Regions from separate parts of the Alteromonas sp. G5_S2_22_S1 genome, predicted to be linked through region 3. Evidence: predicted binding sites of a transcription regulator. Region 3 holds the regulator's gene; each other region holds the start of a gene.
The links. Region 3 encodes LexA, which represses DNA repair genes until DNA is damaged. Its sites were predicted from a motif close to TACTGTATNNNNATACAGTA; they were not measured.
Positions count from the first base shown of each region.

Region 1: a site for LexA is predicted at 4,832-4,851, ahead of ACTRWF_RS10570 (YebG family protein). Genes of this name have one in related genera too.
Region 2: a site for LexA is predicted at 1,229-1,248, ahead of uvrD (DNA helicase II). Genes of this name have one in related genera too.

Region 1 covers NZ_JBQKUJ010000008.1:91,923-99,666, reverse strand. The annotation lists gene ACTRWF_RS10605 (MOSC domain-containing protein) at 1-235, shown strand, start outside; gene ACTRWF_RS10600 (hypothetical protein) at 222-524, opposite strand; gene ACTRWF_RS10595 (MBL fold metallo-hydrolase) at 749-1,801, opposite strand; gene rplI (50S ribosomal protein L9) at 2,154-2,606, opposite strand; gene rpsR (30S ribosomal protein S18) at 2,633-2,860, opposite strand; gene rpsF (30S ribosomal protein S6) at 2,872-3,273, opposite strand; gene ACTRWF_RS10575 (ATP-binding protein) at 3,415-4,641, opposite strand; gene ACTRWF_RS10570 (YebG family protein) at 4,897-5,184, shown strand; gene ACTRWF_RS10565 (ABC transporter ATP-binding protein) at 5,381-6,145, shown strand; gene ACTRWF_RS10560 (ABC transporter permease) at 6,145-7,455, shown strand; gene ACTRWF_RS10555 (methyl-accepting chemotaxis protein) at 7,479-7,744, opposite strand, start outside.
Region 2 covers NZ_JBQKUJ010000004.1:171,694-179,437, forward strand. The annotation lists gene uvrD (DNA helicase II) at 1-1,169, opposite strand, end outside; gene cysE (serine O-acetyltransferase) at 1,598-2,404, shown strand; gene ACTRWF_RS06760 (HAD-IA family hydrolase) at 2,495-3,235, opposite strand; gene xerC (tyrosine recombinase XerC) at 3,257-4,177, opposite strand; gene ACTRWF_RS06770 (DUF484 family protein) at 4,183-4,878, opposite strand; gene dapF (diaminopimelate epimerase) at 4,875-5,705, opposite strand; gene lysA (diaminopimelate decarboxylase) at 5,741-6,991, opposite strand; gene lptM (LPS translocon maturation chaperone LptM) at 6,991-7,188, opposite strand; gene ACTRWF_RS06790 (MJ1255/VC2487 family glycosyltransferase) at 7,240-7,744, opposite strand, start outside.
Region 3 covers NZ_JBQKUJ010000007.1:98,274-106,017, forward strand. The annotation lists gene coxB (cytochrome c oxidase subunit II) at 1-328, opposite strand, end outside; gene lexA (transcriptional repressor LexA) at 912-1,538, opposite strand; gene plsB (glycerol-3-phosphate 1-O-acyltransferase PlsB) at 1,847-4,303, shown strand; gene ilvA (threonine ammonia-lyase, biosynthetic) at 4,539-6,086, opposite strand; gene ilvD (dihydroxy-acid dehydratase) at 6,086-7,744, opposite strand, start outside.

The DNA of each region.
Region 1 (7,744 bases), on a different contig from region 3:
GGGCGAGCGCGGTATTACTGGTTGGTACTACCGTGTTATTAAAACAGGAGTTATTAACGTGGGTGGCGAGGTAGCGTTGCTTCACCGTGAAGACGACACCGTTAACATTCACACTTTAATGCAGTGTGCTCACACCAAAGCCGACAAAGCACTCGCTGGAAAGCTGGCTCAACTCACTGTTCTGGATGATGAATGGCGTGAGAAGTGCGCGAAAATCGCGCTTAAGGCGCGTTAGTCGAGTGCTTTGGACTATAGGTATATAAGGAGTACCTTTCATTATCTTCGTTATCAATGTGATAGCGCGAATCTGTGTCCAGTAATGGTGTCACTTCATTTTCCAAACGGTGAAGAATCGGATCTAATTTTGCTGGCATGTTTACATACACCCAAAGCCTACAGCGTTTGTCGCTACAAGAAACGTAATACCCCACATCTTCTTCAATATAAGATGTAAAAATTTGATTGAGTGTATTTTGCACCACTGTGCGCTGAAAGGGTTCAGAAACCCGGTACTCCAAATTCATAGTGCAATTATCTAAGCACGTGGTGAAAGGGGCAGGCGCGCGAGTGGGATTCTGGCTAGATAAGTGAATGAAAACCCCTGCGTAAGTGCAGAGCGCTATCGAAAACAAAATTAAAGCGGCACTTCCAAACTTTAACAAATTCATCCCCTGAATATAAAAGCATTCCTTATTAGATTAAAGAATAACCACTCCGTTAGAGTTACGCAAGATAATCTTATCAGCTGTCAAAAAGATACCTGCTCGCCTTCATTTAGAATAACCCACGGTATTGTTGTATTTAGCTGTTGCTTCATTTTCATCAATCGAAATAGCGCAGAATGCGAGGTTTTATCTCCCATCATCCAACTAGCATTTCCAAAGCCCCAAGGCACGACGACTTTACAGCCAAGGTCTTGGGAAGCAACAATAGCGTCCTCTGGCGTGGTGTGAACCTTGCGATACCATTTAGGTGAGGTTTCGCTGAAATAAGACGCTATGGGTAACAGGCAAACATCTATGTCACCAAAGCGGGCTTTAATATCTTTGAAATGTGGTGAATACCCTGTATCCCCCGCAAAGAACAAAGTATTCCCTTCATGTTCAAAGACCCAACCGCCCCACAATGTTGCATTGTCATCCTCGTATAAATAGGGCACCCAAATCCGGTTACTGAAGTGATGAGCGGGCACAAAATGTATAGCGGTTTTGCCGGTTTTTTTACTCGTATACCACGCCATCTCTTTAATCGTATAGCCTCTATTAGGGAAGTGCTCTGCGAAACCTAACGGAACAAGATATTCGGGCTTTGTGCCTAATTCGGCAATATCGGCTTTATTAAAATGATCATAATGAATATGGGAATAGACTACCGCATCGGTTTGAGCGAGTTTGTCTTCACCTACCTCAGCGGGTTCGTTGCGGCTGAACCCCTCCGCCAATCGAAAAGCCCAATTAACGGGCCAATCAAACTGCCCAAACACAGGGTCGATAAGTATTTGCTCACCACTTGCGGTGTTGAGCAGAAAACTGGCGTGCCCTAACCAGGTAACGTTAAAGCCGGTGTGCGTGTTCACTGTCGGGTTGTTGCCAACAAACTGACAATTTTGCATGTCGCTTTCACATTCAATATCGGCAGACGCCGGGTAGCAATCATTAGTGCACGTGACGGGGTATGCTTTAAAACCGTCGTAAATATTGCTGAATCTGTCCTCGTACCCGCTTTCATCGGTGTAAACGACTATCGCATTGCTATCATCAACTCTTGTTATTCGATTAGGTGTTGCGCACCCAGCTAGCATGCAGGTTGATATAAAAAAGATGGCGATATACTGCTTCACTTGCTTTAGTCCCTTAATTCTTCGCTTATAAAAGCTTTGTGACGGAAGTCCACAGTCTAAACAGTAAGTTGCAATTCACCACCCATTATTTGTAACAAGCCAATAAGAAGGTATCGTTGAGTGTAATTGAGTGGAAGAGTGAGTAGTGACGACTTGTCTATTTAGATAGTTGATTTGCAGAAAGCACTTTTAAAATTGTCTACCAATATACTTTCGCTTTACCCTTATTTTTAAGCAACAAGATACTCGACATGAAATTTAGGCCAAAAAAAAAAGCCGCTCGAAGAGCGGCTTTTTTCAAATACGTCAGCGATTACGCTTCAGCAATGATGATCACTTTAATTGAAGTGATAACGTCAGAGTGAAGTTGTAAGTCGATGTCATACTCACCAGTCTCACGAAGAGTACCAGTAGGTAGTTTAACTTCTGCTTTTTGTACTTCAACGCCAGCTGCAGTGATTGCATCAGCGATGTCACGAGTACCAACAGAGCCAAATAGTTTACCTTCGTCACCAGCAGGAGCTGCGATTGTAACTTCAGCAAGCTCAGCAACTTTTTCAGCGCGTGCGTTTGCAGCAGCTAGTTGCTCAGCGATCTTCGCTTCAAGTTCAGCACGACGTGCTTCGAACTTTTCAACGTTGTCTTTAGTTGCAGGAACCGCTTTACCCTGTGGGAAAAGGAAGTTACGAGCGTAACCAGACTTAACAGTCACTTGGTCGCCCAGGCCGCCAAGGTTGGCGATTTTATCTAGTAGGATGATATTCATCTTAGCTAACCCTTATATTCGCCAAATTACTTGTGTGAATCAGTGTACGGAAGCAACGCAAGAAAACGTGCGCGCTTGATCGCAGAAGACAGCTGACGCTGATATTTTGCGCTTGTACCAGTAATACGGCTAGGGACAATTTTACCGCTCTCAGTGATGTAGTTCTTAAGAGTAGCGATATCTTTGTAATCAATCTCAGTCACACCTTCTGCAGTGAAACGGCAGAACTTACGACGTCTGAAAAAACGAGCCATGGGTGATCTCCTTAAGCGTTGTCTTCAGTGGTTTCAGTTTTCTTTTCTGCGCGTTCTTGGCGAGGTGCAGAATCGTCACGACGCTCACGACGAGGCTCTTCTTTCATCATTGGAGAAGGCTCAGTCACAGCAGTCTTAGTGCGCATTACCATGTTACGTAGGATCACGTCGTTGAAACGGAAAGCATTTTCCAGTTCGTCAACAGCTTCTGCAGTCGCTTCAGCATTGATTAGTACGTAGTGGGCTTTGTGCAGCTTTTCAATTGGGTAAGCCAGTTGACGACGGCCCCAATCTTCTAAACGATGAACTTGACCACCGTCTTGCTTAAGAATTGTAGTATAACGCTCGATCATACCAGGTACTTGTTCACTCTGATCAGGGTGAACCATAAATACGATTTCGTAATGACGCATTATAGCTCCTTACGGTTGTAGCCTCGACAGTACAGCCGACTGTATGGAGACAAGGAACGAGTTAGGTTGGCTGTAAGGGCGCGCATTATACGTGCACTGGCGCAATTGCACAAGTGTTAATCAACCAGTGCGTTTTCAGGCTTAGCTTTCGAAAATATTTGAAGAAACGGTTTGCAAGGGGAAACGCAGCGTGAATTCCGTACCATTGTAGTCAGAATTAACCCCCAACGTACCCTTGTGGGCTTTTGCTATCTCTGACGCTATAAATAAACCTAATCCTAAACCTTCATTCTGCCTATTGCTTTCTTTACGCCAAAACGGTTGAAATAAACGAGCCTTAGAATCATCAGAAATGGGCGTTCCGCTGTTTTGTACACTAAGAATGAAGTCGTTGCTATTGGTTAGGACCTTCACGTAAACAGGGTATGACAAATCGCCATGAATTAACGCGTTTTTTAAAAGGTTAGATAGTAATTGGCAAATCCGTTTGTCATCACAAATTAACGGTCGCGTAATATCAACATGAATACGTATTGAGCTTTTGGGGAAAGCGGTGGCTAACTCTTCTACGGTATAATTTATCTGCTGACTAAGGTTATTAGATACTGCTAATTTGACCGGTAAGCCCTGCCCTACTCTGGTGTGCGTAAAATCCATCGTATCTTCTATCAAGCGCGAAATTCTCTGCACGCTATTTTTCATGCGAGATACCGCTTTAAAAACCGGTACTTGTACCGTACTTGCAACCTCACTGTCTTTGATTAGGTCATCTAGAAAGCTTATACCAATTTGAATAGAAGACAGAGGCGTGCGGATATCGTGGCCTAGAATGGCGATATACTGCTCTTGCAGACGAGCCATATTTTTTGCGTCACTAAGCTGCGTAAGCGTTTGCTCAATATGATCGTTCAACAATATTTGATTGGATATCAGTTTCGCAAAAGCACTGACTTGGCCGTGAACCGCCTCGGTTCGCAGCTCACGGGGCTCAGGGTCTAGCCCACATAATGTGCCAAAGAATTCACCTTTCGCATCGTAAAGAGGATAGGAGAAATAGCTTTCAAACCCGTACATAATAGGAATAGGGTTTTCACGATATTCATTATCTGCAGACGCATGATTGATGACAATTTCTTTTCTGTTTGCCCGAACCGTTCGACAAAATGTGGTTTCTATTTCTAATTCATCGCCAGGCGACAGCCCAAACTCAGCATTGTCTAATACTGAGCAAATAGTCCACGCCTCTTCAGTTACTCTGGCTACACAGATAAACCGTAAACGAAGCGTACTGGCTAAGATTTCCATAATATGCGGTATTGCTTCAATTGCGTTTATAGCTTGAATATCGCGCTGAATTGCTTCGTTCATTGCCATTACCTTTAAAGAAGTCCTTTTTATGGAATACGGTCAAGATTCAAGCCCGCCCCTATATACTTAATTTCCTCAGCTTACATAAGCATTCTGAAGCGTAACGTGTAAATGTGACAAGTTCACACAGCCTAGACTAAAGTATAATACGCTACCTTCGGACTAAATTTAACCTAAACATTCCCCTTAATACTGTTTATTTATACAGTTAAATGCTGTACAGTTTTTATGTCTTTAACTAATGGGGGACCTACCATGGCCATTACCACACAATATGTTGTTACGCACAAAGGGGTAGAGAAATTGGTAACTACCGATAAAAAAGAGGCTGATCAGTACGACAAAATGCTCGATGCAGCAGACAACTTAGCTGATTACATTCAGGCTAAAGGTATCAAATTAGACGATAGCACTGTGGAAGAGCTCACTATTATGCTGTCGAAGAACAAAGATAAAATTAGCAAAATCTTTAAAGGCGCAACGGCAGAAAGCGTGTTAGAAGATGAGAGCGCCGAAGTGGTAAAGCTTCAAGCTAATAGCTAACATTCCTTAAGCTAACTTGCCTAACACGTCGTTATAATGAGCAAATAACAAGAGCAAGCGCCGCTTTGCCCAAATGCTATTTGATACAATTGTGATTTGATAGCATTACTTCAAAGCGGTAACTTGCTTTTAGTACAAGTGAGCGCATCGTTTGCTTTTGCAATATATAACAACAAAGACCTAGGTTGGGCTTAGCGTGAATATAATAAATAATAAGAGCGCTCTTACTCAGTGTAAAAGCGCCATTGAAGTTAGTCATGTAAACTTTGCGTATTCGAAAGAAAGCACTCCGATACTCAATATTGAAAAATGGCAAGTATCACGCGGTGAGCATGTGTTTCTTTCCGGCCCGTCTGGTAGCGGAAAAAGTACGTTACTGAATTTACTTTGTGGCACCCTTACTCCAACGGCAGGCAGCATTGCCTTGCTAGGACAGCCGTTCTCGTCTTTATCTAATCGACAAAGAGACAAGTTTAGAGCACGTAATATTGGTGTGGTATTTCAGCAGTTCAATCTCATCCCCTACCTCTCGGTTGCACAAAACATTAGCGCAGCCGCGTATTTCTCAGGTAAAGGCAATAGTAGCCAAAAGGTTCTGGCTAATACCTGTGAGTTACTTGATAGGTTACAGCTACCTTCCCATGTTTTACATGCCAAAGCTGATGCACTAAGTATTGGACAGCAGCAGCGTGTGGCAATAGCCCGTGCGCTTATCAATAGTCCTCAACTATTAATTGTGGACGAGCCAACATCAGCGCTTGATGCAGATGCCCGTGACAGTTTTATGGCATTACTGAAAGAGGTCGCTAGTGACAGCACCATGATATTTGTAAGTCATGATAACGCGATGGAACGCTATTTTGACCGCCATTTTCGTATTTCTGAACTAAGCCTCCCATCAACGACACAACCACCGCACGCAGTAAAGCATACAAGCAAACCTAAGCAGGAGAGCCTGTAATGCTAAGCACTATTGCCATCGAAAGCTTGAAACGCAGAAAAACAACCGCGTTACTCACCCTTTTAAGCATAACCATTAGCATTAGCTTACTGCTGTGTGTAGATATTGTTCGCAGCCAAGTAAAAACAAGCTTTACACGCACCGTTTCTGGCGTTGACCTAATTGTTGGCGCCCCAAGCGGCCAGTTGAATTTATTGCTGTCTTCAGTGTTCAATATCGGTACGCCTACTAAAGGTATTGATTACAAAAGTGTGGCGTCGCTAAAATCGAATAAACAGGTTTCTTGGCTAATTCCCCTCTCATTAGGTGACACTCACCGAGGGTTCAGAGTTATAGGAACGACAAACCGCTTTTTTGAACACTTTAAATACGGTGACAAGCAAGCTTTAGCCCTGACAGAAGGGCGTGTATTTGAGCAGCCTTTATCTACCGTTGTAGGCGCTGATGTTGCGGATTCACTAGGCTACACGGTTGGCGATAAGATAATTGTTTCTCACGGCCTTGGAAGTGTCTCTTTTAATAACCATGACGATCACCCTTTTATTATTTCAGGTATCCTCGAGAAAACGGGAACGCCAGTAGATAAAGCGGTGTATGTCACATTACAAGGGTTAGAGAAAGCCCATTCAGGCCCTAAGTCTGCGCATACATCACGGTTACGTAAAAAAACGGCTTTTCTTAACGGTCACAGCACAAATGAACATGAACATGAACATGAACAGCCTACTCAAGACAATTATGATAGTGACGCATTTACACCTGAATCTGTGTCTGTCGTCATGCTAGGACTGAAAAACCGCGCAGCCGCATTACAACTGCAATATCAAATTAATCAGAGTAAAAAAGAGCCACTAATGGCAATTTTACCTGGTATGGCACTGGCTGAATTGTGGCAGATAATGGGAAATGTAGAGGCCTTGCTATTAGGTTTGTCAGGTTTAATAGTGATTTGCGCCCTTATTGGCCTGGCAACCATGCTGTTAGCAACAATGCGAGAGCGCTATCAGGAGATTGCCGTATTGCGTACAATTGGCGCTGGCCCGTTTACTCTACTGTTACTGATCCAGCTAGAAGCAATGCTACTCACTATTGTTAGCGCAGCATTAAGCATCGCACTGGTTGCCGTATTAATGAGCATGTTCAAACCTTGGCTAAGCAGTACGTACGGGTTATTTTTATCAAGCCCACTATTTAGTCAAAGCAGTGTCATCATAGTATTGCTCATATTAGGCTGTACCTACTTGGTGTCGTTGTTCCCAGCCATCGCAGCTTACAAGCGGGGCCTGCACGCTGGGCTTAACAGTAATTAGTCACGACATTAGAAAGGGAGAAGTTACTCTCCCTCTTTCTCGTTTGTACTAAAACGAAGAATTAGCTCGTGAACTTGATTTACAGTAGCACGCAAGTCGTGACTCGCCGCCAATGAGGCCTCTGACGAACGCTGTGTTTCCGAGGCGCCATCGGCAACTTCAACTAGCTGCTGATTGATATGTTCTGCTACCGTGCTTTGCTCTTCAACCGCCGACGACATTTCAACCGTAGCATCAGCTATCCCTTTCACCGCGCTGTTTATCTCAAATAGCGCCCCACGGGTCTCTT
Region 2 (7,744 bases), on a different contig from region 3:
TTGATTTCTTGGCGTTCAAAGAAGCGCAAGCCGCCGTAAATGCGATAAGCGAGGCCTTCGTGAAGTAAGGCTTCTTCTAGAACACGAGACTGGGCATTGTTTCTATATAAAATTGCCGTGTCGCTAAGGGCATTGCCTTGGTTAAGCCAATCTTTAATTTTCGACACGATAAAGCGGGCTTCGTCTAACTCGTTGAACCCCGCGTAAACAGAAATGAGTTCACCTTGTGCGTCTTCAGTCCAAAGTTCCTTACCCAAACGGCCTGTGTTGTTGTCGATAACCGTGTTGGCGGCCTTAAGAATATTGCCCGTAGAGCGATAATTCTGTTCAAGGCGAATGGTGTTTGGCTTATTAAAATCTTTAAGGAAATGCTGAATATTATCTACGTTTGCACCACGCCAGCCGTAAATTGACTGGTCGTCGTCGCCAACAATCATAATATTGTTGTCACCGCCACTACATAGCATACGAAGCCATGCGTATTGAATGTTGTTGGTATCTTGGAATTCGTCAACCAGTACCGCGCGGAAGCGGCGCTGATAATGGGCCAATACTTCGGGGTTTTTCGCCCACAGTTCGTGAGCACGCAAAAGCAATTCCGCAAAGTCAACTAAGCCTGAACGGTCACACGCGTCTTGGTATGCGGCATATACCTCTCGCATGGTTTTTTGAATATGATCGCCATGAGTTTCAATGTGCTGAGGACGTAAACCTTCATCTTTATTACCGTTTATGTACCACTGAATTTGTCTAGGCGCCCAATGTTTTTCGTCTAAATTCATGGCCTTTAGAATTCGGCGAATTAAGCGATACTGATCGTCTGAGTCGATAATTTGGAAGTTCTCAGGCAGGTTGGCTTCAGCGTGGTGCGCGCGCAGCAAACGGTGTGCAAGGCCGTGGAAAGTACCAATCCACATATTGTGCAGGCTGCGGCCCATCAAAGATTCAATACGGCCACGCATTTCCTTTGCTGCCTTATTGGTGAAGGTAACGGCCAATATTGAGAAAGGCGCGATGTTTTCGACTTCCATCAACCACGCTATACGGTGCACTAATACACGGGTTTTTCCGCTCCCTGCGCCCGCAAGTACTAAAGCGTTAGACAATGGGGCTGCTACTGCTTCACGCTGTTTGTCGTTAAGCTCGTCTAGCAGTCGAGATACATCCATAGTGTGGCACCTGTTAGTTGATAGTGTTATACATTCAGCAGCGGGCTATTATGCCATCTGCCTGTTAATTTATACAGTCCAGTTTTGCTGCCGGCTTCCAGCGCGCACGTGTCTGCTGTGAATCGAATGCTTATTGAAACAATGCCGAGGTAAGAATGCATGCTTATAAATAAGCTACATTGTTTCAACGTTGGTTATAACGGTTATTAGCTATAACGAATTAATTCGATAAATTGATCGAATTGTGCGCTCGGGCGGTATCTCATTGGTATTGAATCGTCTAAAACTCAGGTAAACTTTCACCCTGAATTCAGCTTTTTTGCATTTTACTGCTAAGCCCTAACACGTTTTTTGTAGCAGGCGTTTAGCTATGCTTACAGTCACAATTTCCAGTACACGAGACTTTCATACATTAACGGGACATGCTCATGACCGCACTATCTACGCCCATCGATTTTTGGTCGACGTTAAAACAAGAAGCGCAAGTTGTTGCAGACAAAGAGCCGTTGCTGTCGAGTTATGTTCATGCCAGTGTACTGGCGCACCACAACTTTGAGTCGTCTTTAAGCTTTATTTTGTCAAATAAAATGGCTGATGACGTTATGCCTGCGCTGGCAATTCGCGAAGTGTTCGACGAAGCTTACCTGCTTGAGCCCGGTATCAGCGAAGCGGCCAGTGCGGATATACTGGCGATCAAAGCGCGCGACGCCGCAGTGAATGATTTTTTAACGCCGCTACTGCACTTTAAAGGCTTTCACGCTGTTCAAGTTCACCGCATGGCCCATTACCTTTGGCTTCACGGTCGACATCAACTGGCCTTGTTTCTACAAAGCCGTAATTCAGCAAGCTTTGGGGTGGATATTCACCCGGCGGCCCGCATAGGTAAAGGGGTGATGTTTGACCATGCTACCGGCATTGTTGTGGGTGAAACGGCGGTAGTTGAAGATAACGTGTCTATTTTGCAAAGCGTTACCTTAGGCGGTACGGGTAATGAGTCTGGTGATCGTCATCCTAAAATTCGCCAAGGTGTGCTGATTGGCGCAGGGGCTAAAATCTTGGGCAATATCGAAATAGGCGAAGGTTCAAAAGTCGGCGCAGGAAGTGTTGTCCTTAACAATGTACCTGCCCATGTAACTGTGGTGGGCGTACCTGCGAAAGTTGTTGGGAGACCTGTTTGTGAAAGCCCTTGTGAATCTATGCGCCAAAACGTATTAGAGGACAACTCCCACGTTTGATACCCCTCTAATATTGGGGGGCAGTGTACTTTAACGCTGCACCCCTTTTGATTCGGGTAAATGTACTCTGACCCTCACCGCTTTTATTTGCTATAGAAAATGCGTTAACTCGCTAAGATCATCTAATGCCACATGAGGCAGCACGCTAACAGGCTCATTGTGTAAGGTCATTGGTCTGTTACACGCAAACCACGCAGCCTGATACCCGGCGTTAATCGCACCGTAGACATCTTTAAATATATTATCGCCCACATGCAGTATGTGCTTAGGCGCTAAATTCAACCGTGCTGCGGCTTCATCAAACATATGCTGTGCGGGCTTCATGGGGCGCGACGTGCTGGCATGCAATATGGTATCGAAATAGCTATCAATACCTATTTTTTCAGCGTTAACATTTCCGTTTGTAATGCCAATTATCGGTAAACTTTTACTGACTGCTTTAAGGGCGCTGTGAACGTCCTTGGCTAGGGTAAAGTCGCTTCTTGCGTCGTAGAAACAATTAAAACAAGCTTCTACTGCTTGCGTTAGCTCGCCTTCTTTTTCCAGCTGCGTTGTTATCTTGTCTGGCGCGGTGTTAGAGAGTGCTGCTGTGAGTACTACGCGGCGCAACTGACCCATATCTGACGCTAAGCGTTTGTCTTTAGCAATGGCCGCACGCTTCAGTGACAGCCAGTCGCTAGCGGAGAGTGCTGCGGCATGTTGATGGTGCTTTGCAATGTGTGCTTCTAACGCTTTTTCGGCGCGGCGGATAATAGGGTCGTTATTGTAAAGGGTGTCATCAAGGTCGAATGTCATGGCCTCGACCTTATTGATAGACCTAAAAAACTGCATGGTTACAACCTTAATCTAGCTTTATTTTTTATGCGCCCGGGGGTGAGCTTCATCGTAAACATTGGCGAGATGCTGAAAATCTAAATGGGTATAGACTTGTGTTGTCGACAGGTTCGCGTGCCCTAAAAGTTCTTGTACCGCGCGCAAATCACCACTGGACTCTAATACGTGTGTCGCGAAGGAATGGCGCAGTTTGTGAGGACTAACTTTTTGCGACAGCGAGTGCTCTTTAGCCATTTTGTCGAGTCTATTTGCCACTTGCCTGTTAGAAATGCGGGTTTTGCGTTTGCTAACAAATACCGCGCTCTCATAAGGCGAAGCGTAAGCAGGTCGCACTTTAAGCCATGCGTTTAACGCTTTTTGTGCGTGACGACCTAACGGTAAAATGCGTTGCTTACTCCCTTTACCCATAACTTTCACCGTACCGTCTTTAAGGCAGTCGGCCAAATTTAAGCCGGTTAGTTCGCTTAAACGCAATCCGCAGCCATAGAGAAGCTCAAACATCGCCACATCGCGAAGCTGCATTCCTTCATCTTCATCGCTGCTTTGAGGCGAGGCATTGAGCAACTGCTGCATTTCATCAACACTCAATTGCTTAGGGAGCGGCTTGCCTTGTTTAGGGGCTTGAATACCTTCTACTGGATTGCTGAAAAGCTGTTGATGTTCAATAAGGTATTGGCAGAATGTGCGAAGGGCAGAGAGCCGAAGGGCAATACTTCGAGGGCTATGTCCCGACATTTTAGCGTCGGCCATGACCCGTTTAATATCGCTTGGCGTTAAGCCTGACCATTCGTACAAACCCAATAGTTTTGCAACTTCAGTTAACTGGCGTTTATAGTTTTTAATGGTGTGAAGAGATAAGCCGCGCTCAACCTGAAGGTGAAGCAGAAATTTATCTAGCCATTGTTGGCAGGGTTCGCTAATAAGCGCGTCCGTAGACACGGCACTTAATATCCCATCATTTCAGGTAGTATGATATTAAGCACCTGCTGTAGTTGCTGTAGCAGCAGTGTATCCATATCAGGCGTAAAGTGGCTGGCGTCGCTACTGCTAATGCCTAAAATACCTAAATCGCGGTTATCACCAAGTAGCATTAGCGCTACAGATTCCGCAGGACTTTCTCCAAAAAGAAGTTGACGTTCATGCTGAGATAGTCGGCCGAAGAAAAAGTTGGTGTTCTTGAAGCGCTTTTCGGTGAACAGGCGCTGCTGCAACTCAGGAATAGCATGGGGGCCTTTGAAACTTTTGATTACAGCAGATGAAAGCTGTAAACGCTCTTGCAATACATCTTCTAAGGTAAACTGTACTTCAGCTACGCTTTCACAGCGCAGTAGCTGTACGTTTAAATCGGTATAAACGCGATAAATTTTTTCGTTTTGCTTGGCGATGGTTACCAGTTGATTGAGCTTGAAATTAAGCTGCCTTACTTTTTGTCTCAACTGGTCACTTTGAATTTCAACAAGCGAAACACTGCCTTTGTGTTCATGGGGAAGCTTAATTTTTTCGAGAAGGTCTGGGTACTGAGCAAAGAACTCGGGGTTTTCTAACAAAAACGCGTGCACATCTGTACTCGACAATGTAGAGGTGTCGTTAAATGGCTCAATAATTTGCGTGGCGTTAGATTGCCCCGATAAGTCGTTCATAGATTTATGTGTCCGTCATATACGTGTTCGGCAGGCCCTGTCATTTTTAATACATTATCTGGACCGGGCCAGCGTATACGTAAACTGCCCCCGGGTAAGTCTACCCGCACGTCTTTACTTAATTTACCCTGTATTTGACCAATTGCAACTGCTGCGCACGCACCGCTTCCACAAGCAAGGGTTTCACCCGAACCACGCTCAAATACTCTTAGCTTAATATGCGAGTCGTTGATGATTTGCATAAAGCCTACATTCACGCCTTCTGAAAAGCGTTCGTGCTTTTCAACTAGCGGGCCAATTTCAGCGACGTTGGCGGTATCGACATCGTCAACTTCCATTACGCAATGAGGGTTTCCCATTGACGCTGCGCCAATGAATAAGGTGCTTTCGCCCACGCGTAAGATATAGGTATTTTCTTGCTTGTTGGCTTTAAGGGGAATGTTAGCCGGTTCGAACTCTGGCTTACCCATATTGACGGTAACTTGCCCGTCTTTCTCTAGGTAAAGCACCATTTTGCCTGCTTTGGTACTCACTACAATTTTGTTGCGGTTTATCAAGCCCTTTTGCTTAACAAAGCGCGCAAAGCAACGTGCGCCATTACCGCACTGCTCTACTTCAGAGCCATCGGCATTGAAAATACGATAATGAAAGTCTTGTTCAGGATCGTAAGGCGGTTCAACCATCAACAGCTGGTCGAAGCCGATACCGAAATTTCGGTCAGCCAGTTGTTGGATTTTTTCTTTAGAGAAAAATACGTTTTGAGTAACGTTATCAATTACCATGAAATCGTTACCCAAACCGTGCATTTTGGAAAATTGAACCTGCATTAAACGCGCATCTATCTTGTTAGTTTGTCTCTAGTTTACGGAAGTTTATGCTCACCTTGCCAGAGATCTTTTTGTTTTTCTCTTTCGCGGACCACAATGGCTTTGTCACCATCTACCATAATCTCCGCTGGGCGGCAGCGGCTATTGTAGTTCGACGCCATAACAAAACCATAGGCACCGGCACTGCGAACTGCAAGTAAATCGGTGGGCTCAATGGCTAATTCACGGTCTTTGCCTATAAAGTCACCGGTCTCGCACACTGGGCCTACCACATCGTAGGTGTGTAGTTTTGCGGTGCTTTCTTCTTTTACCGGGATAATCTTTTGCCACGCTGAGTAAAGCGCTGGACGCAGCAGGTCGTTCATTGCCGCATCGACAATAGCAAAGCTTTTCTCTTCGCCTTCTTTGATGAACTCGACCTCGGTGACTAAAATACCAGCGTTGGCGGCAATAGCGCGGCCCGGCTCAAGGATAAGTTTGAGATTCTCTCTGCCGACCATTTTTTCAGCCATGGCTTGTGCATAGGCTTTAGGGTGGGGTGGCTCTTCATCGTTATAAGTCACGCCCAGGCCGCCGCCCACATCTAAATGTTCGATGATGATGTTGCGCTCGGCAAGCTCATCAATAAGCACAAGCAAACGCTCTAACGCATCTACGAAGGGACCTATTTCAGTTAATTGAGAGCCAATGTGGCAATCCATTCCTACTACATTCAAATTTGGAAGCGATGCCGCTAGTTCATAAGTCGCCAGTGCGCGCTCGCGCGCTATTCCAAATTTATTGGCTTTTAAGCCAGTTGAGATGTAAGGGTGTGTCTTAGCATCTACATCTGGGTTAATACGCAAAGAAATAGGGGCTTTTACGCCTACTTCACCAGCCACTTCATTAATGCGGTGTAATTCAGGCTCTGACTCTACGTTAAAGCACATAATGCCTTGCTCTAACGCATAGCGAATTTCGTCGTGCTTTTTGCCTACGCCGGAAAAAACCACTTTGCTAGCGTCGCCACCGGCTTCTATAACGCGGGCCAGTTCACCGGCTGAAACAATATCAAAACCTGAACCCAGCTTCGCTAATACACTTAATACGCCAATATTAGAGTTAGCTTTAACGGCATAACAAACCAGGTGAGGGTGCTCACCAATGGCATCGTTAAAAGCGTGCCAATGACGTTCTAACGTGGCTCTTGAATAAATATAAACCGGCGTTCCGTGCTGAGCTGCAATATCAGAAACAGCGACCTCTTCAGCGTGAAGCTGACCTTGGCTGTAGGCGAAATAATCCACTAATTCTGCTCTCCAGAGGTAGGTGCGGGGAATGTGTTGTTTATGTCAGAAGACGAATCAGCGTCTGCGTTTTCAGAGGGCGCTGGTTCAGCAGGGGTGTTTTGCGCAGGCGCTTCAGGAATATAGAGCGCCCCTTTGTAACCACAACCACCTAATGCCGTGAGCGTTAGCAAAAAAACAACTGACTTTTTAAGCACGAAAAATCCCGCGAAGAATACGATAAATGCCGCTATCATCGCATTGCGGTGTTAAATTGCAAGAGCCAATAATCGTTCTTGTGTTTTATCACCGTATTGAACGTTTTTCCAAAGGGCATCACATAAGCGTTGGGTGTCAGAAAAGTCTCTGCGTTTAAGCCAGTCAATGAGGATGTTCGGGTTATCTGGAAACGTAATTGCTTCGTTTGCTGGTGCTTCCAGCCACTCTTCAACAATGTCAGTATCTAACTGAAAAAGCGTTTGGCACAAGTCCAATTGGTTAAGCGTTAAAACGTTAGATAGCTGCTCAAACTGTCCGTGTAATGGCTTAATTAGAAGCTTTTTGCCCAGTTGCAGCGCTTCACTTGATAGCTCAAAGCCACCGTTTGCAATGACACCACTACAATGTTGCAAGGCCTTCTGAAAATGTTTCTTCGACGTGGGGTGCCAGTGAATGTGACCTGCCTCTTTAACGTCTTCGATATTAGGATGGAAGCACTCAAACACTTGGTCGCTCAATGGCTCAAGCATTTGCTGTATATCTTCTATTTCCTCG
Region 3 (7,744 bases):
TAAAAACGAGAATAAGGAAAGGGATAACGGTCCACGCGATTTCTACTTTTACATTTTCATGAAAGTTAGCGGGCTTAGCGCCACGAGACTTTCTATGTAGATACATAGACGCGAACATCACGCCAAACACGACCACCGCAATGCCAACACAAATGAAGAACATCAACATATGAAGGTCGTAAACCTGACCACTAATGTCGGTAGCACCGCGTCGTAAATTAAGTGAAGAGATTTCTTCACTTGCTTCTTGCGCGAAAATCAATGAAGAGAAAAGCAAAAATGGTAGGCTTGCGCACCACCTTGCCAATACGGTCGTTAGTTGTTTCACTCAGCACCTCCGGAATGGTACGGCTAAAGGCGCTATCTTGTTTTGCGCTAACCCTACCAAATGAATTGCGAACGATTGACCCATAACCTCAACTTGTAAAACAAATTTAGAGTCATTGTTATTATTTTGTTAATCTCTGTATAAGAATTGCGCAATAATGTCGTGCCGTCTAGTCTTTTCTATTAAAAATTTAACGAAGTGGTTAATATTTAATCATTTGGTTAAAAGTCAGCATAAGATGAGGTGTGCAGGAAGTAAGCTTTAGAATGTGCAAACGCGCAGTAAATCAAACGCCCATTTTGAACGTGGAGACAACGTCGATGTTACTTTAACTTGCTATTAAATAGACAAGTTAATCCACCTTGAACGACAGTTTTAAACAGTGCTTATATTTTGTAATAGCTGTCGCGGGAGGTATTCATGGACGAAATAAAGAGAAATCTACCGCACAATAGTGGATTCAAGGATTTCTAGTAGGAATAGGATATTCAAACCTAATTTGCCTAAAGCAGAACAAAAACGGGGAGTAAAAGGCACAAAAAAAGCGGCTAATGCACCGCTTTTGATCAAAGAAGCTAAAACCTTACATCCAATCAGCGTTTCGTATAACGCCTACTGCAATACCTTCGATTGCGAAGGGCTCATTTGCAAGGTCAACTTTTATCGGTGAAAACTCTTCATTTTCAGCATGAAGTAATACCTCGCGACCGCGTTTTTCTAGACGCTTCACAGTAACATCTTCATCAACTCGAGCTACCACCACTTGTCCATTATGTACATCAGTCGTGCGATGCACAGCTAGCAGATCACCGTCTAAAATGCCAATGTCTTTCATACTCATACCGTTTACACGAAGTAAAAAGTCTGCTTGAGGTTGGAATAGGGCTGGGTCTACCTTGTAATGAGACTCAACGTGCTCTTGAGCTAAAATAGGCTCTCCAGCAGCTACACGCCCAATTAAAGGCAGGCCTTCTTCCTCTTCAGCTTCATTGTCCAGAGGAATATTGAGCTTTATACCTCGCGACGTACCCGGCAAAATTTCAATCACGCCTTTACGCGCCAAGGCTTTCAAGTGTTCTTCCGCGGCGTTGGCAGAACGGAAACCAAGCTGACGGGCAATTTCAGCACGCGTAGGCGGCATTCCCGTTTCTTGCATGGTTGTTTTAATAAGTTCTAAAACTTCAGTTTGTCGAGCTGTGAGTGGGCGCATAAAAGACCTGTCTGTTCATACAGTTCCTGTAAGTATATACACCTAAAACCAAATAACAAGCACTTAGCGCGTCTTTTGCTTATTGTAGTTGATGAAGAGCGTATACCTTGCTCTTATCGAGCTAGCAGAAGCATAAATCGCAGCCGCTTGATAAGCGCGCCACTATCTTAAATACCTTTTTGTTTTTGAACTTGTTCAAATACATGGAGTCATTACAGCAAGTAAAGCAATGATATTGGCTTATCGCGAGATTGTGACGCGATTGTGTTACACTCCCCTTGTTTTTATTTCATAGGATTACATAGTTCATGTCGTGGATGCGAAAAGCCCTTTTGTCGGTATTTCATTATCCTGTAAAGTTACTGGTTAAAGCCCATAGTATTCCAGTTAACGTTGAAACCGAATTAGGAATAGATAAAAGCAAACCTATCGTTTATCTACTTCCCACCAACTCAGTGACAGACCAACTTTCATTGAGAATGTCGACCCAAGCTCTAGACTTACCCAGCCCAACTAAGACCTTAACGTTGGCAGGGAGAGAGTATTCATCGACGTTGTTTTTGCGAAAAACACAACCGCTTTTCCGCTCGTCGGCAAAAGACACGGGAATTGAAGAAGTCTTTACAGACCTTTTCCACCTGCACAGAGACCATGAGAATCTCGATTTACAAGTTGTGCCGGTTTATGTGACATGGGGCAGAGCACCAGGCCGCGGTAACCCGGGACTGAGCGACCTTATTGCTGATAAGGCTGCACCCAGCTGGTTGCGCAAGTTATTCATCGTGCTGTTTTTAGGCCGTGACAACTTTATCAATTACTCTAAGGCCGTTTCGGCGCGCGCCATGTCTAACCAACACGGTAGCGATCAGAGTATCGCTCATAAGCTCGTTCGGGTTGCCAGTACGCATTTTCAGAGAAAGCGCCAAAGTATGACGGGCCCTACGCTATTAGAGCGTCAAGAGCTCAATAATAGCGTATTGGGGTCTGATGCCGTACGCCGCGCCATTGCCGAGGAATCTAGAAGCAAAAAAGTATCTCACGACAAAGCAAAAGCGCGCGCCCAGTCATACATTACCGAGATTGCTGCAGACTATCGCGAGGGCCTTATCCGGTTTGGCGACAGGCTGCTTACGCGTATCTGGAACAAAATCTATAACGGCATAAGCGTAGGGCACGCCGAACGAATTCGCGAACTTGCTGCAAACGGACATGAAATTATTTATGTGCCGTGTCACCGCAGCCATATGGATTACCTACTGCTCACTTACGTGATTTATCACGAAGGCATGGTAACGCCCCATATCGCAGCGGGTATTAATCTTAACTTTTGGCCCGTAGGTAAAATGTTCCGCCGTGGCGGTGCGTTTTTCCTGCGTCGCAGCTTTGCAGGCAACAAGCTGTATACTGCGGTTTTCAGAGAGTATTTAGAGCTACTTTTCAACAAAGGCTACTCGGTGAAATACTACCCTGAAGGCGGTCGTAGCCGCACAGGTCGTCTTATTCCGCCGAAAACCGGCATGTTAGCCATAACCATTCAAGCCATGTTGAAAGGGGTGAATCGCCCTGTGAGCATCGTGCCTGTTTATATTGGCTATGAAAACGTGATGGAAGTGAAAAGCTACCTTAACGAACTTAAAGGGTCTAAGAAGAAAAAAGAGTCAAACCTTCAAGTCTTCTCTGCTATTCGTAAACTTAAAAATTACGGCCACGGATATGTGAACTTTGGTGAGCCCATTGCGCTGAACCAGTTCCTTGAAAGCCATGTGCCTAACTGGCGCGACTGTAGAGATGCTGAGCCCGAGAAGAAGCCTGCGTGGTTAACGCCTGCGGTTAATGAACTTGCTAATAACGTGATGACGCGAATTAACCGCGCAGCCGCGTTAAATGGTATGGCGCTTACATCGCTGTGTTTACTCTCTTCAAAAACACAAACCATGAGTGAGGCCGAGCTAAAACAGTCTATTGGCGATTTTATGGATTTGTTTAAAGCTGTTCCATTTAGTGACGACGCCACCATTCCTGATTCAACGGCAGAAAAATTGCTGCGCGATACGCTGAAACTCGGACGCTTTGATATTAAAGAAGATGACTACGGCCGGTTAATTAGCCCGCAGCCTAAGTCAGCGGTTTACCTGACATATTATCGCAACAATATTTTGCACTTATTTGCGATCCCAGGTCTTGTTATGGCCTCTGTTTTCGCGAAAAAAGGCACGACTAAGAACGATATACTTCAGCTAATTGCTGCACTTTATCCTTTACTGCAAAAAGAGCTTTTCTTGCATCTAACCCAAGATGAAGCTCTTGCGCATACTGACGCACTGATTACCGCACTGCTCAATAATGGGTTATTGCGTCAAAAAGACAAAGAGCTATTGCCTCCTGATGCTCACTGTAAACAATTCCATTCTGCATGGCTGTTAAGCCGCTGCATGCAGGAAACGTTACAGCGTTATGCCGTTGTGCTTACCATTCTTGATAAAGAAAAGGTAATTAGTCGAGGCGCCTTAGAGCGTGAGAGTAAACAAGTGGCCGAGCGTTTATCCGCCCTGTACGGGCTAAGTTCACCAGAGTTTTACGACAAGAACGTGCTGTCTAGCTTTATCGGCGCACTTAAAGAAAACCATTGGTTAGACTCTGAAAAAGATGGCAGTCTAAAGTACTCTGAAGAATGTGAAGCGCTTCGACAAGATGTAATGGCGCTAATATGGCCTGAAATGATGCAACATTTAGAGAATGTAGCGCTTAATGGTCAAACTAATTAAAGCTCGCCATTAACACTATCTATCAAAACGTAAAAAGCCCATGCTGCTGCATGGGCTTTTTTGTGCACCCTTTACCTTTGTTTGACACCGGTAAAAAGTAAGCCGTTTTTCACTTAAAGGTAAAGTGGCTCGTTGTAATGCCGCCTTGTATCGCTTCTCGGTAAACCATGGCTTAACGTGAAACAATGCAAGGCGATAACTTGAAAAGCCAAGCGCCTGCGCTCAGCGTTTTGATTTAGGCGGGTTGAGACAAGAAAAAACGATAAGCTGGATTATCCGTGACTTCTTCCACCTTGTAACCTAATTCGGCGACGTGCTGGTTAAAGTCATCCCGGCTTTCAGGCGCAATATCAAAGCCAGCTAACACTAGCCCCTCGGCTGCACCGTGGTTGCGATAATGGAATAAAGTAATATTCCACTGCTCGCCTAAGGTGTTTAAGAAATTCAGCAATGCTCCCGGGCGCTCCGGAAATTCAAAGCTAAATACCTGCTCGTTCAAGATAGTAGGTGGGCGACCACCAACCATATGACGTACGTGCAGTTTTGCCAGCTCGTTGTCACTTAAATTAACGCAGTCATAGCCTTTGCTCTCAAGGTCACCTTGCAGTGCAGCAAACTCTTGCTGACCGCCTTTAAGCTTCACGCCTACAAAGATATGCGCTTCACTTTCACTGGCATAGCGATAATTGAACTCGGTAATGGCCTTAGCCCCCACGCACTCACAAAACTGCTTGAAAGCGCCTTTGGTTTCAGGAATTTTTACCGCAAAAACTGCTTCTTTCTGCTCGCCTAATTCACAGCGTTCAGAAACATAGCGTAAGGTATGAAAATTGATGTTTGCGCCACACAAAATGCCACCAAGCTTCTTGCCCTTCAAGTCGTACTGCTTAGCGTATTTGCGAATAGCGGCCACCGAAAGGGCGCCAGCAGGTTCAGCAATAACTCGGGTGTCGTCGAAAATATCTTTAATTGCGCCACAAATTTCATCATTGGTAACGGTAATGGTTTCGTCAATTAAACGGTTACATAAACGAAAGGTTTCCTGCCCCATGACTTTGACCGCCACGCCATCGGCAAAAATACCGACGCTTTCCAGTTCCGTAGGCTCGCCTTGTGCTTTCGCTTTAATGAAACACGCCGACTCTTCAGACTCCACCGCCACAATCTTAATGCTGGGCTTTAGCTGCTTTAAATACACGGCAATCCCGGCAGCTAAGCCACCACCGCCCACGGCGATAAATAAAATATCAAGGTGTGGGTTTTGCTCTAATAGCTCTCGCGCAACCGTACCTTGGCCTGCAATTACATCAGGGTCGTCAAACGGCGGTACGAAGGTATAGCCATGGGTCTCACACAGTGCTTTAGCATGGTTACTGGCTTGGTCAAAGCTGGTGCCATGCAATACCACATTCACGTTTTCACCACCAAAGCGACGTACTGCGTCTACTTTAATGTCAGGGGTGGTTTCCGGCATAACGATGGTTGCCTGAATACCCTTCATTTTTGCGCTATACGCCAAGCCTTGCGCATGGTTACCGGCAGAAGCACCAATAACCCCGGCTTTAAGCTGAGCTTCACTTAGTGAACAAATACGGTTGTAGGCACCACGCAGTTTAAAGCTTTTAACCGGCTGCTGGTCTTCCCGCTTTAGGAAAATATCATTGCCAAGTTCTGCAGATAGCAGTGACATGTAAGAAAGCTCACTGGCCACAGCCACATCGTAAACGGGAGCGAGCAATATCTTTTTTAGATACTCGTGATCGCTGACGTGCTCTTTTTCCATTACAAGTCTTCCAACTTACTGACATCGCGCACTGCACCTTTGTCGGCACTGGTTGCCAGCGCTGCAAAGGTCTTGAGTGATGTAGAAACTTCGCGTACACGATCTTTAGGTTTCCAAGGCTTATCGCTCGCTTCCATTTTTGCACGGCGTTCGGCGAGCGCTTCATCGGAAATAACGATGTTGATGCTTCGGTTAGGGATATCTATTTCAATCTTGTCCCCGTCTTCAACTAAGCCAATACCGCCACCACTTGCCGCCTCAGGAGAGCAATGACCAATAGACAGGCCGCTAGTACCACCGCTAAATCGGCCGTCGGTAACTAATGCACAGTGCTTGCCTAAGCCTTTTGATTTTAGGTAAGAGGTTGGGTAAAGCATTTCTTGCATGCCCGGTCCGCCGCGCGGACCCTCGTAGCGAATAAATACCACATCGCCGGCTTTTACTTCGTCACCTAAAATACCCGCTACCGCATCGTCTTGGCTTTCATAGATGCGCGCTGTGCCGTTGAATTTTAAAATAGACTCATCCACACCTGCGGTTTTAACAATACAGCCGTCTTCTGCCACATTACCGTAAAGTACAGCGAGTCCACCTTCTTGACTAAACGCATGTTCAATCGAGCGGATACAGCCATTTTCGCGGTCGTCATCGGCTTCATCCCAACGGCAATCTTGGCTAAACGCCTTAGTCGTTCGAATGCCCGCAGGTCCCGCGCGATAAAAGGTGATCGCGTCTTTATTTTCAGGGTTAGTGATATCCCACTCGCTGATAACATCCGTAAGCGGCTTACCAAGCACGTGATTAACATCGCTATTCAGCAAGCCCGCTTTGTTAAGCTCGTTCAAAATACCTAACACGCCACCGGCACGGTGCACGTCTTCCATATGGTATTTAGGCGTCGACGGCGCCACTTTACATAAGTGAGGCACTTTGCGAGATAGCCTATCGATATCATCCATAGTGAAAGGCACTTCACCTTCCATCGCTGCTGCTAACAAGTGCAGAATGGTATTGGTTGAACCACCCATGGCAATGTCAAGGCTCATAGCGTTTTCAAACGCTTTAAAGTTAGCAATATTACGGGGCAATACGCTTTCATCATCATCACCGTAGTAGCGCTTGCAAAGCTCAACTATTTGCTTACCTGCTTGTTTGAACAGCCCTTCACGGTCAGCGTGAGTAGCAAGCATTGAACCATTGCCCGGTAGTGATAAACCTAACGCTTCGGTTAAGCAATTCATGGAGTTAGCAGTGAACATCCCTGAGCATGAACCACAGGTAGGGCAGGCTGAACGCTCAATTTCATCGGTATCAGCATCACTCACTTTATCATCAGCAGCCGCTACCATGGCGTCAACCAAATCTAGCTTGATAAGCTGATCTGAAAGCTTGGTTTTCCCCGCTTCCATCGGACCGCCCGATACAAAGATTACCGGCACGTTAAGGCGCATTGATGCCATCAACATTCCCGGGGTGATCTTGTCGCAGTTAGAGATACAAACAATGGCATCGGCGCAGTGCGCATTTACCATATACTCCACCGCATCAGCGATGATTTCTCGTGAGGGCAGGCTGTAAAGCATCCCGCTATGACCCATTGCGATACCGTCATCTACCGCTATTGTGTTGAACTCTTTTGCAACACCACCGGCTTCCTC